Regions from separate parts of the Staphylococcus piscifermentans genome, predicted to be linked through region 4. Evidence: predicted binding sites of a transcription regulator. Region 4 holds the regulator's gene; each other region holds the start of a gene.

Region 1 (3,220 bases), 520 kb from region 4:
GCGGTGCCAATCTGATTGCACGCTTGGTAACCATCCAAACATATAACCCGGGAAATAAACTGATGGCCGCAATCGGAATCGGCGGTGGTATGGGGATCGCCAGTCTGTACGAGAGGGTGGAGTAAATGGAGACACTAGAATTTCAGTGGACACAAAGCGATGCGCAACAAGATCCCTTTTACCTGACCAAGATTTGGAATCGCTTCGCAAGCTTTCAACCCTATCATCATCAAAATCTGCTCCTGCGGAAAAAGAAAATCCGCAAACGTCGTCCGCTGTCTGCCGGGGTAACCTATCATGCAGAGTTGGACTGCCGGAGCAAACGAGAATTGAAGCACATGACGCATTGTCGTTATCAATTGACAGTTGCCGATACAGAAGGCATTGCTATTGAAATCGTCACTGAATTTGTAGTCGTAACAGACACAGCGAACAAGCGAGATACAGCAGGGGTGCGTGCAGGCGCGGCACAGCGCGAGGCACGCCCAGACGCAGAAATAAGCCATGCTCATGCATTGCAGTTAAATATAGAGTGGCCACGCGTCCTGCAATATTTAGAAGATGTGGAAGATGATAATCCTGTGCATCCGGAAACCAAGATTGTGCCAGGTGACTATATTGCAATGTTGATTCTGCAATATTGGGAGGACGCGCAAACAGATTCTTTTTCAACAGAAGCTAAGGCCATTACGGGCGGTTATAAAGCGATTGACTTGAGGTTTAAACAGCCGATGTATGCAAGTGATACGTTAGTAGGAGAAGCGGAAATTGAAGCGGGTCAGTTAATAGTGACAGTATACAATCAGTTTGGAACGCCTTGCATGGTCTTCCAGTGCCGATAAGTAGTGAGCAGACGAGTGCTCATTTTGCATAAACTTAAGAAGAGTAGAATTGCACATTCATCCAGTGCTTTCTGCTCTTTTTTTATTTTGTAAGCGCGTGTATTCAATGCAATAAGCATTAATAATCATTCGAATATTAGAAGGAAGCTTATTAATCCAGGCGTTTTGTCGATTTACCGCAGCCATAATGAATATATTTTCTAAAAAATGAATAAAATACTTTTTCGAGAAATTTCGGCAATTGGAAAATGTATAAAACTGCGGTATATGCATAAAAATCGCTCAAATTTGTAGTAATTATACAAAATAATGCAATGAATAAATGCAGCAGTGTGAAAATAGCAACAATACTCATGTGATTAGATTCACATAAGAGGATCGTGCAAGGGCTTACAATGTAGACAAATAGAACAAGGAGGTTTCACAAATGAATGAACATCCAATTAAAGTAAACAGTGAGATCGGCAAATTGAAAACGGTATTACTTAAACGCCCTGGTAAAGAATTAGAAAATTTAGTGCCTGAGTATCTTGGTGAATTGTTATTTGATGATATCCCATACTTGAAAGTAGCACAAGAAGAACATGATAAATTCGCGCAAACATTACGCGATGAAGGTATAGAAGTCGTTTATCTTGAAGATTTAGCAGCTGAAGCGATTGAAGATCCTGAAGTACGTAAACAATTTATTGATGATGTCTTAGCAGAATCAGAAGAAACATTATTAGGCCATGAAGATGCAGTGAAAGCCTTATTCGAAGACTTAGACAATAAAGAATTAGTAGAAAAAGTAATGGCAGGTGTGCGTAAAGAAGAAGTTGAAACAGGACATACACACTTAGTTGAATATGTAGATGATTCTTATCCATTCTACATGAACCCAATGCCTAACTTATACTTCACGCGTGACCCGCAAGCATCTATCGGCAACGGCATGACAGTCAACCGTATGTATTGGCCAGCACGCCGCAGAGAATCTATTTTCTTCACATATATCTTGAAACATCATCCACGTTTCAAAGATGCAGATGTACCAGTTTGGTTAGACCGCAACTCACCATACAATATTGAAGGCGGAGATGAACTTGTATTATCTGAAGAAGTAGTAGCGGTAGGTATTTCTGAAAGAACTTCAGCACAAGCCATTGAAAAATTAGCGCGTCAAATCTTTGCGAACCCTGAATCTAAAATTAAAAAAATCGTAGCCATTGAAATTGCGAATACACGTGCATTCATGCATTTAGATACAGTATTCACAATGATCGATTACGACAAATTTACCATCCACTCTGCAATCGAGAAAAAAGGCGACGACATGAATATCTTCACAATCGAACCAAGTGACGATGGCAAAGATATTAAAATTACTAAAACTTCTAACTTAAAAGAGACATTAAAAGATGCCTTAGGTTTAGATGATATTACATTCATTCCAACTGGTGACGGCGACCGTATCGTTGGTCCACGTGAACAATGGAATGACGGTTCAAACACTTTAACAATCCGCCCAGGGGTGGTAGTCACTTACGACCGCAACTATGTATCTAACCAATTATTACGTGATAACGGCATCAAAGTTATTGAAATTACAGGTAGTGAATTGGTTCGCGGAAGAGGGGGCCCTCGTTGCATGAGCCAACCTTTATACCGCGAAGATATCTAATTTCAAAGTGATGACGAGGCTTTAAGTAAAATGGATTGCAGCAATAGAGGTAGTTCGAAGTCTTTGCTTAAAGTCTAGTTATCTATTATCAATACTGCTTTGAAAAAATAAATCTATGACGACAACAGTCGCAGAATAGCCCGTGTATTAAAGAAGACCGCACGAAAAAACTATTAAAGCAGTATGCGTCAAAAACTGAATAAATTGACAACACATACTTAGGGACGAAAAAGCAGTAGAGCTCTAAGTATTAAAGGAGTTTTGAAAATGAGCGAACAATTAGAACAAAATAAACTCAGTAAAACAGCTTTAATCGGTTTGGTCATTGGTTCCATGATCGGCGGCGGTGCCTTCAACATTCTTTCAGACATGGGCGGCAAAGCTGGTGGATTAGCAATTATCATCGGTTGGATTATTACAGCTATCGGTATGATTTCTTTAGCCTTTGTGTTCCAAAACTTAACCAATAAACGACCTGATTTAGACGGCGGGATTTACAGTTATGCCCGTGCAGGTTTCGGTGACTTCGTCGGTTTCTCTAGTGCATGGGGATATTGGTTTGCTGCCTTCTTAGGTAACGTAGCTTATGCGACTTTATTGATGTCAGCAGTCGGCAATTTCTTCCCGATATTTAAAGGCGGTAACACACTTCCTAGTATTATCGTAGCCTCCATCTTACTATGGGGTGTACATTTCTTGATTTTACGCGGTGTAG
Region 2 (3,220 bases), 580 kb from region 4:
GCTATCTGTAATAACCGCAAATGGTGTCACTTCTGAACCTGTTCCTGAAGTTGTCGGGATGCAGACTAATTTAGCTTTTTTAGCTGGTGCAATACGATAAGCACGTTTGCGAATATCTAAGAATTTTTGTTTAGCACCGAAGAATGAGAGATCTGGATGCTCATAGAAGACCCACATACCTTTGGCAGCGTCCATTGCAGAACCTCCACCTAACGCGATAATTGTATCAGGTTGGAATTCGTTCATCATGTCTAAGCCTTTGTAAACTGTATTCGTAGAAGGATTTGGTTCCACCTGGCTGAAGACTTTGACATCTACAGTATTTTGACGACGTGACAACACATCTTGGATGCGACGTACATAGCCTAAATCAACCATACCAGGGTCAGTTACAATCATGACACGTTCTACTTCTTTCATATGTTCTAAATATAGCAATGAATTTTTTTCGAAGAAGACTTTAGCCGGCAATTTAAACCATTGCATATTATCTCTCCTTTTAGCAATTGTTTTCACGTTAATCAAATCTACTGCAGTTACGTTATGTGATACAGAGTTATGACCGTAAGATCCGCAGCCAAGCGTTAACGAAGGAATCATTTCATTATAGAGATTTCCGATTCCCCCTTGTGCCGAAGGAGAGTTTACAAGCACACGACAAGCATTCATACGAAAAGCGTATTTTTCTTGTACCTCTTTATCTTGTGAATGAATCACAGCGGTATGGCCGAGACCACCCAACTCTAGCATACCTTCACAAAGTTCAAATCCATCTTTATGGTTATCTGCTTTGACCATTGCAAGTACGGGCGATAATTTTTCTCGAGAAAGCGGATAATCAGGGCCAACTCCTTCTAATTCTGCAATTAAAATTTTCGTTCCTTTTGGTACATTAAGACCAACAGAAGCTGCAATCGTTTCAGCTGACTTGCCGACGATATCTGCGTTTACTGCACAGCGATCTTCACGCATAACGATACCTTCTAATTTTGGTAATTCTTCTTTTGTCACAAAATAACATTGATGTGCTTGGAATTCTTTTTTTACGTCATCATAAATTTCTTTATCCACGATGACCCCTTGTTCAGAAGCACATATCATGCCATTATCAAAGGTTTTCGATACAATCACGTCGTTGACAGCACGTTTGATTTTCGCAGTTTTTTCAATATAAGCAGGCACATTCCCGGGACCTACGCCCAATGCTGGTTTACCTGTTGAATATGCAGACTTGACCATTCCTGCACCACCTGTAGCAAGCACTAAAGCTACTTTCTCATGATTCATTAATAACTTCGTTGCTTCTAAAGAAGGCTGATCAATCCATTGAATAATATTTTTTGGAGCGCCTGCTTTAACAGCTGCATCATATACTACTTGCGCTGCAGCGACTGAGGATTGTTGTGCACTTGGATGAAAAGCAAAGATAATCGGGTTTCCAGTTTTAATAGCAATGATAGATTTGAAAATAGTAGTAGAAGTCGGATTCGTTGTAGGCGTTACTCCGCAAATCACCCCGACTGGAGATCCGACGAATGTCAGACCACGTTGCTCATCTTCTCCGATAACTCCAATAGTTTTATCATATTTTGTAGCATTCCAAATATATTCAGAAGCATACAAGTTCTTAATCGCTTTATCTTCGTAAATACCTCGTCCTGTTTCTTCACATGCCATTTTAGCAAGTTCCATATGCTTATCGACAGCGGCCATCGCCATACAATGGACAATGTGATCTATCTTCTCTTGAGGTAAGGCTGCTAAATCATGAAGTGCTTGCAAGCCATTATCAGCTAAGCGGTTAATAGTTTCTTCAATATTATTAACTTCCGGCTTTGCTTTAGACGTTTTACTTTCTGCTGGTTGAACTGATACTTTCTTCGATTGTTCGGCTGATGTTGTCATCATCCATTCCTCCTCATGAAACAATTACACTAGTTTCGAAAATAACTTCTTTAAGCCTTTGCTGACACTGCTAAGTTTATACATTTAAGTTTGTGAATTAATTCACAAATAGAATATATCTTTTTCCAGATCTTGTAAACTCATTTCTAGAACAATCAGATCAAACTTTTACAACTTTATGAACAGCGACTTAACGAGTGGGAATTGACGAGAGGCTTAACTAAAGCAATGGAAATGTTTTCAATTCCTAGCAGAAATATTGAAGTATGAGCATAAATTTTTTGAGGCTTACATAGAAAGCTATTCTTATTTTGATGGAATTATTTAAAAAGAAAACCTGATTCTGTCTATCTAGAGAATCAGGTTTCACAATATAAATTTATAGTTTTTTCACAATCCACATAAGTACGAATTGTAATGGCAATCTGCCGTAAAGTCCCCATTTCGGAACTTCTTGATCGCCTAGTGGTAATTTTTTGCGTGCCATGTAGATATTGGCTGGAAAGACTGCTAGCAGGAATGCGTTGATGGCGCGTTTAGTCCATTTGCATGGTCGTTTCCAAAATAGCAGTATGCCGAAAATGATTTCGAACACGCCTGTAACGTAAACTGCTGTTTTGCGCAGCGGTAAATATTTAGGCACGATATTTGTAAAGCCGTCCGGTGCCACAAAGTGCATGACACCTGCTGTGCCGAATAGGCCGCCGATTAAAAATCTTAGAATTTTCTTCACTGGAAATCCCTCCTCTCTTCTATTAATACCACATCGATCTTAGTTTTATCTACATATCAATTTACGGTTTCTTAAAAATATTTACAAAAATTTCTGAATATTTGGTTTAATAAGTAACTTTTTGAGGAATAAAACTTCTAGTACGGCAGAATTCTTTTCAGTCACAAATTTATTTCGACAAGGGGGTAGGCGAATGCCTAAGAAATTATTTAGTGTAGATTTGAATAAAAAAATGGATCAACAGGCTCATCCTGGACATAATCGGTGGCATCCAGATATTCCAGCAGTCTTTTCAGTAGACCCAGGAGAGTCTTTCCGTATGGAATGTTTAGACTGGACAGATGGTCAAGTCGGCAACAATGACGATCCAAGTGATATTAAATATGTGAATTTGAACCGTGTTCATGTATTAAGCGGTCCAGTTCATGTCAATGGTGTTGAACCCGGCGACTTATTAGTGGTAGATATCTTAGATATTGGAGCTTTTCCTGAACATGAATGGGGATTCAACGGTATCTTTGATAAAACAAATGGCGGCAGTTTCTTAGTTGACCATTATCCTGATGCTCAGAAATCTATTTG
Region 3 (3,220 bases), 250 kb from region 4:
GCTAATACAGTGTAGACAGGCACACCATTTTTCATAACTTTCAAGAAAACTTTCGGTAATTGTTTATGTTGCGCTAATGTATAAATCATACGGCTCGCACTGAAGATACCTGAGTTACAGCCTGACATTGCAGCTGTTAATACTACGAAGTTGATTAAACCAGCCGCAAATGTAATGCCTACTTTTGCAAATGTTTGTGTAAATGGACTACCGATACTGCCAAGTTGATCCCAAGGATAAACTGTTACGATTACAAAAATTGCACCAATATAGAAAATTAAAATACGCCAGATAACACCGTTAACTGCTTTTTTAATATTCTTTTGAGGGTCTTTCGTTTCTCCTGCTGTAATCCCTATCAATTCTACCCCTTGATAAGATCCTACAACAATAGATAAAGCAAAGAAGAAGCCGACCCAGCCATTTGGCATAAATCCACCGTGTGACCATAAGTTAGAAAGACCAATTGCATGGCCACCATTACCTAGGCCGAAGAAAATCAGACCGAAGCCTGCAATAATCATTAAAATAATAGTTATAATCTTAATCATCGCAAACCAGAATTCAAATTCTCCGAAAGCTTTAACAGAGGCTAAGTTCGCACCTGCTAATAAAACGATAACAATCACTCCTGGAATCCATTCCGGTAATTCCGGGAACCAATATCGCATGTATTCCCCAACCGCAATGACTTCACTCATACCCACTACTACCCATTGGAAAATGTTGCTCCAAGCTGTTAAATATCCAGCCACTGGATGAATATAATCACTTGCAAAGTTTGCAAATGAACCCGTTGTTGGATGTAAATAAACCATTTCTCCCATTGCTCGCATGACCAAGAATAAAAATATACCTACAATCAGATAAGCAAAGATAACTGACGGCCCTGTCCATTTAATTGTGCTCGTTGCACCCATGAATAAACCTACGCCGATTGTGCCGCCTAAAGCGATCATTTGTATCTGTCTAGAGCTTAATCCCCGTTTTAATTGAGTTTCTTCCATTAGAAAATACCCCTTCTCTTTAACAAAATTTCCAGGCTCAGTCTTATTTCGATATTTCAACCCCGAATTAATTCCAATCGCTATCTTATTATCCGGTTCCCCTTTTTATGTCTGAAGATTGCGAAAAATAAATCAACTAAATATCTTATTTATATCGAAAGTAGCTCCTACGCCTAATGAGACTAATTATACTATAAAATTCTATGATTAAAACATAAAATTTACACTTTTATGTATGCGCTTTCATTTTTTTATTCACAATAAATCAAACATACAGTCATCATAGTATTTCATGTAAATCGCACTCATCACAATATTGAATCCTTCAAGTTTTGAAAATAACTCTCATTGTCGTTGCAGTTCTTTTATTATTTCCAATCCTTTTTATAAGACTTTCATATTATTTTGATATTATAGCACGGAATTTGTTTAACATGCAATCTGACTTTTTGAATTTTCAGTATAATAGTTTATTATCGCTTGACATTGATTCTCTTCTTTTTCATTATATTACTCCTTTCTCTTGAGAAAAACTGCTTGATTAATTGGCACCAAATTAATTTGCTTGCTTTAATACTAGTAAATTTAAAATTTTTCACGATTCAGACATAATTAGCAAAATTACCCAAAAGTTATTTGTGAAAGTATTCACAAAAACGAACTTTCCAATTATAATAAATGCATTGCAAAAGTTGAAATTGCTCTCAACACATAAATCGAGAAGTTACCTTCTCAAATACAAGGAGTTTTTGGGATGAATCGTGAAAAGAATATCCGTTGGGATAAGGTATTTTATGGACGTCAGTGGGTTAAGGATGTTGTGGAAACCATCCGTACAAAAGACGTGCTGCAAGCGACATTTATGCGCCGTTATTTATTGCGTGCGATGATGGCTGGTTTTATTATTAGTATCATTTCAGTATTTGTGCTTGCAATTAAAGCCAGTTTAATAGGTCAAGCAAGTCCTGGCATTGTAAATATTGTAGGTTCTATTGCCTTCAGTTTTGCATTGGTTCTCATTTTGTTTACTAACTCAGAATTATTAACTAGTAACTTTATGTATTTTACAGTAGGAATGTACTATCGCGTTATTAAACCTTGGCGGGTATTCAAAATATTCATGCTCTGCTTCCTAGGTAATATCTTAGGCGCATTAGTTTTCTTCTTAATTTTGCGCATGAGCGACAGCATGACACCTGACATGTTGAAGCAGCTTTCGGAAGTTATTCATCATAAAACTATGACTGCTAATTTCTTAGAATTACTGGCTAAAGGTATTTTTGCCAACTTCTTTATTAATATTTCATTAGTTATTGCCATGCAGATAGATGATATTCTAGCTAAAATGTTTGTCATGATGTTCGGAGTAGCGGTATTCGCATTTATGGGCTATGAACACGTCGTTTATAACGCTTGTCTATTTATCGGCGGACTTATCTATCATGTGGATGTTTTACATTTTTGGCCGGCAGTACTTAATATTATCGCAGCCTTTATCGGCAACTATATCGGTGGCGGCCTTATCATTGGTCTGTTCTATGCTTTCTTGAATGATCATCATCAATTTGAAAAAGAATGATTTATACAGGTCCTTTCTATTGATATGTTATAATTTGACTAATCATGTTGAAAGGAGACGTCAGAAATGACTAAACAAATTGTCTCACGCGCTATTTTATATACATTTATCTTCGGAGCATTATTCTTCTTTCTGAATCGTATGAACAGCCACGAAACTGTGATGCATACTTTACTGCTGTCTATCCTAGCTGTAGCAGCATTCGGAATTTGTTATATTGCCATGTTCAGCGCGTTGACTTCTCCAGCTAGAAAAATAAAATTCGGTATCGTCCTCCCAATTACCGTTATCCTCGGTATCGTTATCGGTCAGATCACAGGACATATGAAAATCGGAGTAGGCGCAGGTGTTATCTGTGGTATTGTTATTGCATTTCTCTGGGACCTATTATCAAAAGACAGAAATGGAGAATCTGAATGAAAATTATACTCATCGTTATTGTTATCATACTTTTAATCGCAAACTTGATACCAAATTATATGATGTATAAACGTTTAAAAGAAAACGGTGAAGCAACTTCACGTCGTGCTTTGATGATTGGTATAGATGCGATATTACTTTTATTAATCGTAGTCGGATTATATTTTGCAACTAAATAATATATCGGGAGTTGAGACATTTTTGAATGTCTTAA
Region 4 (3,220 bases):
CACTGGTATTCCTGCTTGGATTTGGGTAATTGCAATCGTCGCTATAACTGGTTACCTGGTAGTCAGAACTTTACGTAAGCCTAAACCTAAAATTGCAGTTCCAAAATTAAAACAACGCTATACAGGCGGGCGTCACTTCTTCTTTGAGAAGAAATTCCATCCTTTCATTGCTGCCATTGCAGTCGGATTAATAGCTTTACTTGCATGGCCGATGAGTTACTCAACTGGACGTGAAGGCGGATTAGGTATTACAACACCTTCTTCTAACCTTGTACAATTTATTTTGTCAGGTAAAACTTCTTTCTTAGACTGGGGAGTGTTCTTAGTACTTGGTATTTTCATCGGCTCATATATCGCAGCCAAAGGATCCAGAGAATTCGCTTGGAGACTTCCAGATAAGAAAACATTGCGTAACAGCGTTATCGGCGGTGCCTTTATGGGATTCGGCGCTTCTGTAGCTGGCGGATGCTCAATCGGAAATGGTTTAGTAGCTACAGCAGCTCTATCATGGCAAGGCTGGATTGCTTTAGCTGCTATGATTTTGGGTACATGGTTTATGAGTTACTTCTTATTCGTCAAACCTATGAAGGCCGCACAAAAGTCTTCTCATCAAAATGCAGCACGTCCTGCAGCACAATCATAATTTGAAACTTATTAAGGAGTGTTTACATGTTATACGAACTCGGTACAGTAGGAATGGTTTGTCCTTTCCCGCTAATTGAAGCACAAAAGAAAATGGAAGAGTTGCAAATCGGTGATGAGTTGAAAATTGACTTCGACTGCACACAAGCAACAGAAGCGATTCCGAATTGGGCAGCTGAAAAGAATTATCCAGTAACCAATTATGAACAACTTGGAGATGCTTCTTGGACAATTACAGTTCAAAAAGCTTAAAAATTTATTAAAATAGAGAATGGATATCATTCCACACTCAAATAAAATGAGCTGGGACTTCGTATGAGGTCCCAGCTCTATTTTTAATAACAATAGCTTTGCCGAGGAGAATTGACCGAATAATTTTTGTTAACATTATTTCCGTCTCGATACTCCTCTTTTTTAGCTATTATTTCGTAAATTATTCATAAAGAACAACAAGGATTGTAATTCAATCCCTAAATCTATTTGATGAACTGATACATCATCTGGGACATCAATACGTACGGGTGTGAAATTCATGATTCCTTTGACATCACTCTGCACGAGTTGGTCAGCAGCCTCTTGTGCTGCGGGCCCTGGTGTTGTAAGTATGACGACATCCAAATCAGCCTTTTTCAAGACTTTTTGAAGATCTTGCATATCATTCACAATAACATTGCCGATTTGTTGGCCTATCACCTCATCACGAACATCAAATGCCTCAGTAATTAGCATTTCATCATGAATAGAGAAATTATATGAGAGCAAGGCCTTACCTAAGTTCCCTACTCCCACCAAACCAATTTTAATGGTGTCTCGCTCACTAATTTTACTCTTGAAAAATTCTAACAAACTTTCAACATTATAACCGTAACCTTTCTTACCTAGTTCTCCAAAGTAAGAAAAGTCTCTTCTGATCGAAGCAGAATCGATATCTAAGGCCTCGCTGATTGTCTTAGAATTAACACGGTCAATGCCTTTTTCATGAAGTTGATTGACAAGTCTGTAATAAAGCGGCAAACGTTTTAAAGTCGCACGAGGAATATTATTTTTTTGATTACTCATCTATGTTTACCCCCACATCTTTTGAACTATTTCTCAATTTTCCGAGGATACTGCCCAGAAATAGCTGTTCTTTAATACGTTCTCAACGGACAAATTGATATATGCAAATAGTTTTTGTTTTATATTGTTATTACATTAATCTTCCTAAACAAGAAGGAATAAAGCATTTTTATTAACTAAGTATACCTTATATACCTCCTAAAATAAATGACTGTAAAAGTAACTTTCTATGAACAATTTAATCAATAACCATATAAATTACAGTTAAATTTGTCACTTATTTTTCAGCAATGTAGTTATCATTATACGATTAAATATATAATTTGAACACATGATATCCTAAGAAATTTAATACAATTGAATATTCACTTTCGATTTCAATGCAAATACGTATTATTTTCCTATCCAGAAAATCAAGAAGATTTGATAGGCATATTCAAGTTTAGCACTTATAATGGAGAGTAAGTGATTAAAAGAGCCAAGAAAGGAGGACTACGAGATATTCTACATATACTTTATCTCGTAAATAATACGGCATGATATTACTACAGTTAAATGATGTCTCTAAATCTTTTGATGGAGAAGAAATCTTTAGTGATGTCCATTTCGAAGTGAAGAGTCATGAGAAAATCGGTATTGTCGGTCGCAATGGTGCCGGCAAATCTACCTTAATGAAAATCATTGCTGGTGTGGATAATTATGATGAAGGTCATATTTCAAAAATCAAAAATTTAAAAGTAGGTTATTTAACACAACAAATGACTTTAGATACAAATCATACTGTTTGGGAAGAAATGTCTAAACCATTTGCGAAACTTAAGCAAATGGAATCAGATATGCAAGCAGAAACAAATTGGTTAGCTGAACATGCGGATGCCTATGAAACTGAGACATTTAAAGAACATATGGCTAAATATGAATCCCTCTCTAACCAATTCGAACGCCTAGAGGGTTATCAATATGAAAGCAAGATCAAAACTGTGTTACACGGTTTAGATTTTACAGAAGAGGACTTCCATCGACCAGTCAATGACTTCAGCGGTGGGCAAAAAACACGTTTATCTTTAGCTCAAATGTTATTAAGTGAACCTGATTTATTATTACTAGATGAACCAACTAACCATTTAGATATGGAAACGACACAATGGTTAGAAGATTACTTAAATTACTTTAAAGGCGCTATCGTGATTATCAGTCACGATCGCTTCTTCCTCGATAAAACAGTCAACCAAATCTATGACGTAGCTTTAGGAGCCGTCCAACATTATGTTGGTAACTACAGTAAATTCATTACACAACGTGACCAATATTATGAAAAACGCATGCAAGAATATGAGCGGCAACAAGCTGAAATCAAACGTCTTGAAACGTTCGTGGAAAAGAATATTACACGTGCTTCGACTAGCGGAATGGCAAAAAGCCGACGTAAAGTATTAGAAAAAATCGAACGTATAGACAAACCCATGTTAGATGCACGAAGCGCTAATATTCAATTTGCTTTCGATCGCAATACCGGCAA

The links. Region 4 encodes Rex, which represses fermentation and respiration genes when NADH is low (regulators of the CRP and FNR family bind a similar motif). Its sites were predicted from a motif close to TTGTGAAATATTTCACAA; they were not measured.
Region 1: the regulator Rex is predicted to act here: its motif matches at 1,196-1,213, upstream of arcA (arginine deiminase).
Region 2: the regulator Rex is predicted to act here: its motif matches at 1,996-2,013, upstream of adhE (bifunctional acetaldehyde-CoA/alcohol dehydrogenase).
Region 3: the regulator Rex is predicted to act here: its motif matches at 1,644-1,661, upstream of CKV71_RS03430 (formate/nitrite transporter family protein).

The regions. Positions count from the first base shown of each region.
Region 1 is NZ_LT906447.1:552,889-556,108, forward strand. It holds gene CKV71_RS02190 (thiolase family protein) at 1-125, shown strand, start outside; gene CKV71_RS02195 (hotdog family protein) at 330-842, shown strand; gene arcA (arginine deiminase) at 1,270-2,505, shown strand; gene arcD (arginine-ornithine antiporter) at 2,773-3,220, shown strand, end outside.
Region 2 is NZ_LT906447.1:489,336-492,555, reverse strand. It holds gene adhE (bifunctional acetaldehyde-CoA/alcohol dehydrogenase) at 1-1,905, opposite strand, end outside; gene CKV71_RS01935 (DoxX family protein) at 2,285-2,638, opposite strand; gene fmdA (formamidase) at 2,832-3,220, shown strand, end outside.
Region 3 is NZ_LT906447.1:817,531-820,750, reverse strand. It holds gene CKV71_RS03435 (amino acid permease) at 1-1,007, opposite strand, end outside; gene CKV71_RS03430 (formate/nitrite transporter family protein) at 1,762-2,586, shown strand; gene CKV71_RS03425 (hypothetical protein) at 2,653-3,006, shown strand; gene CKV71_RS03420 (hypothetical protein) at 3,003-3,185, shown strand.
Region 4 is NZ_LT906447.1:1,069,122-1,072,341, reverse strand. It holds gene CKV71_RS04805 (YeeE/YedE family protein) at 1-643, shown strand, start outside; gene CKV71_RS04800 (sulfurtransferase TusA family protein) at 670-894, shown strand; gene CKV71_RS04795 (redox-sensing transcriptional repressor Rex) at 1,057-1,701, opposite strand; gene CKV71_RS04790 (ABC-F family ATP-binding cassette domain-containing protein) at 2,238-3,220, shown strand, end outside.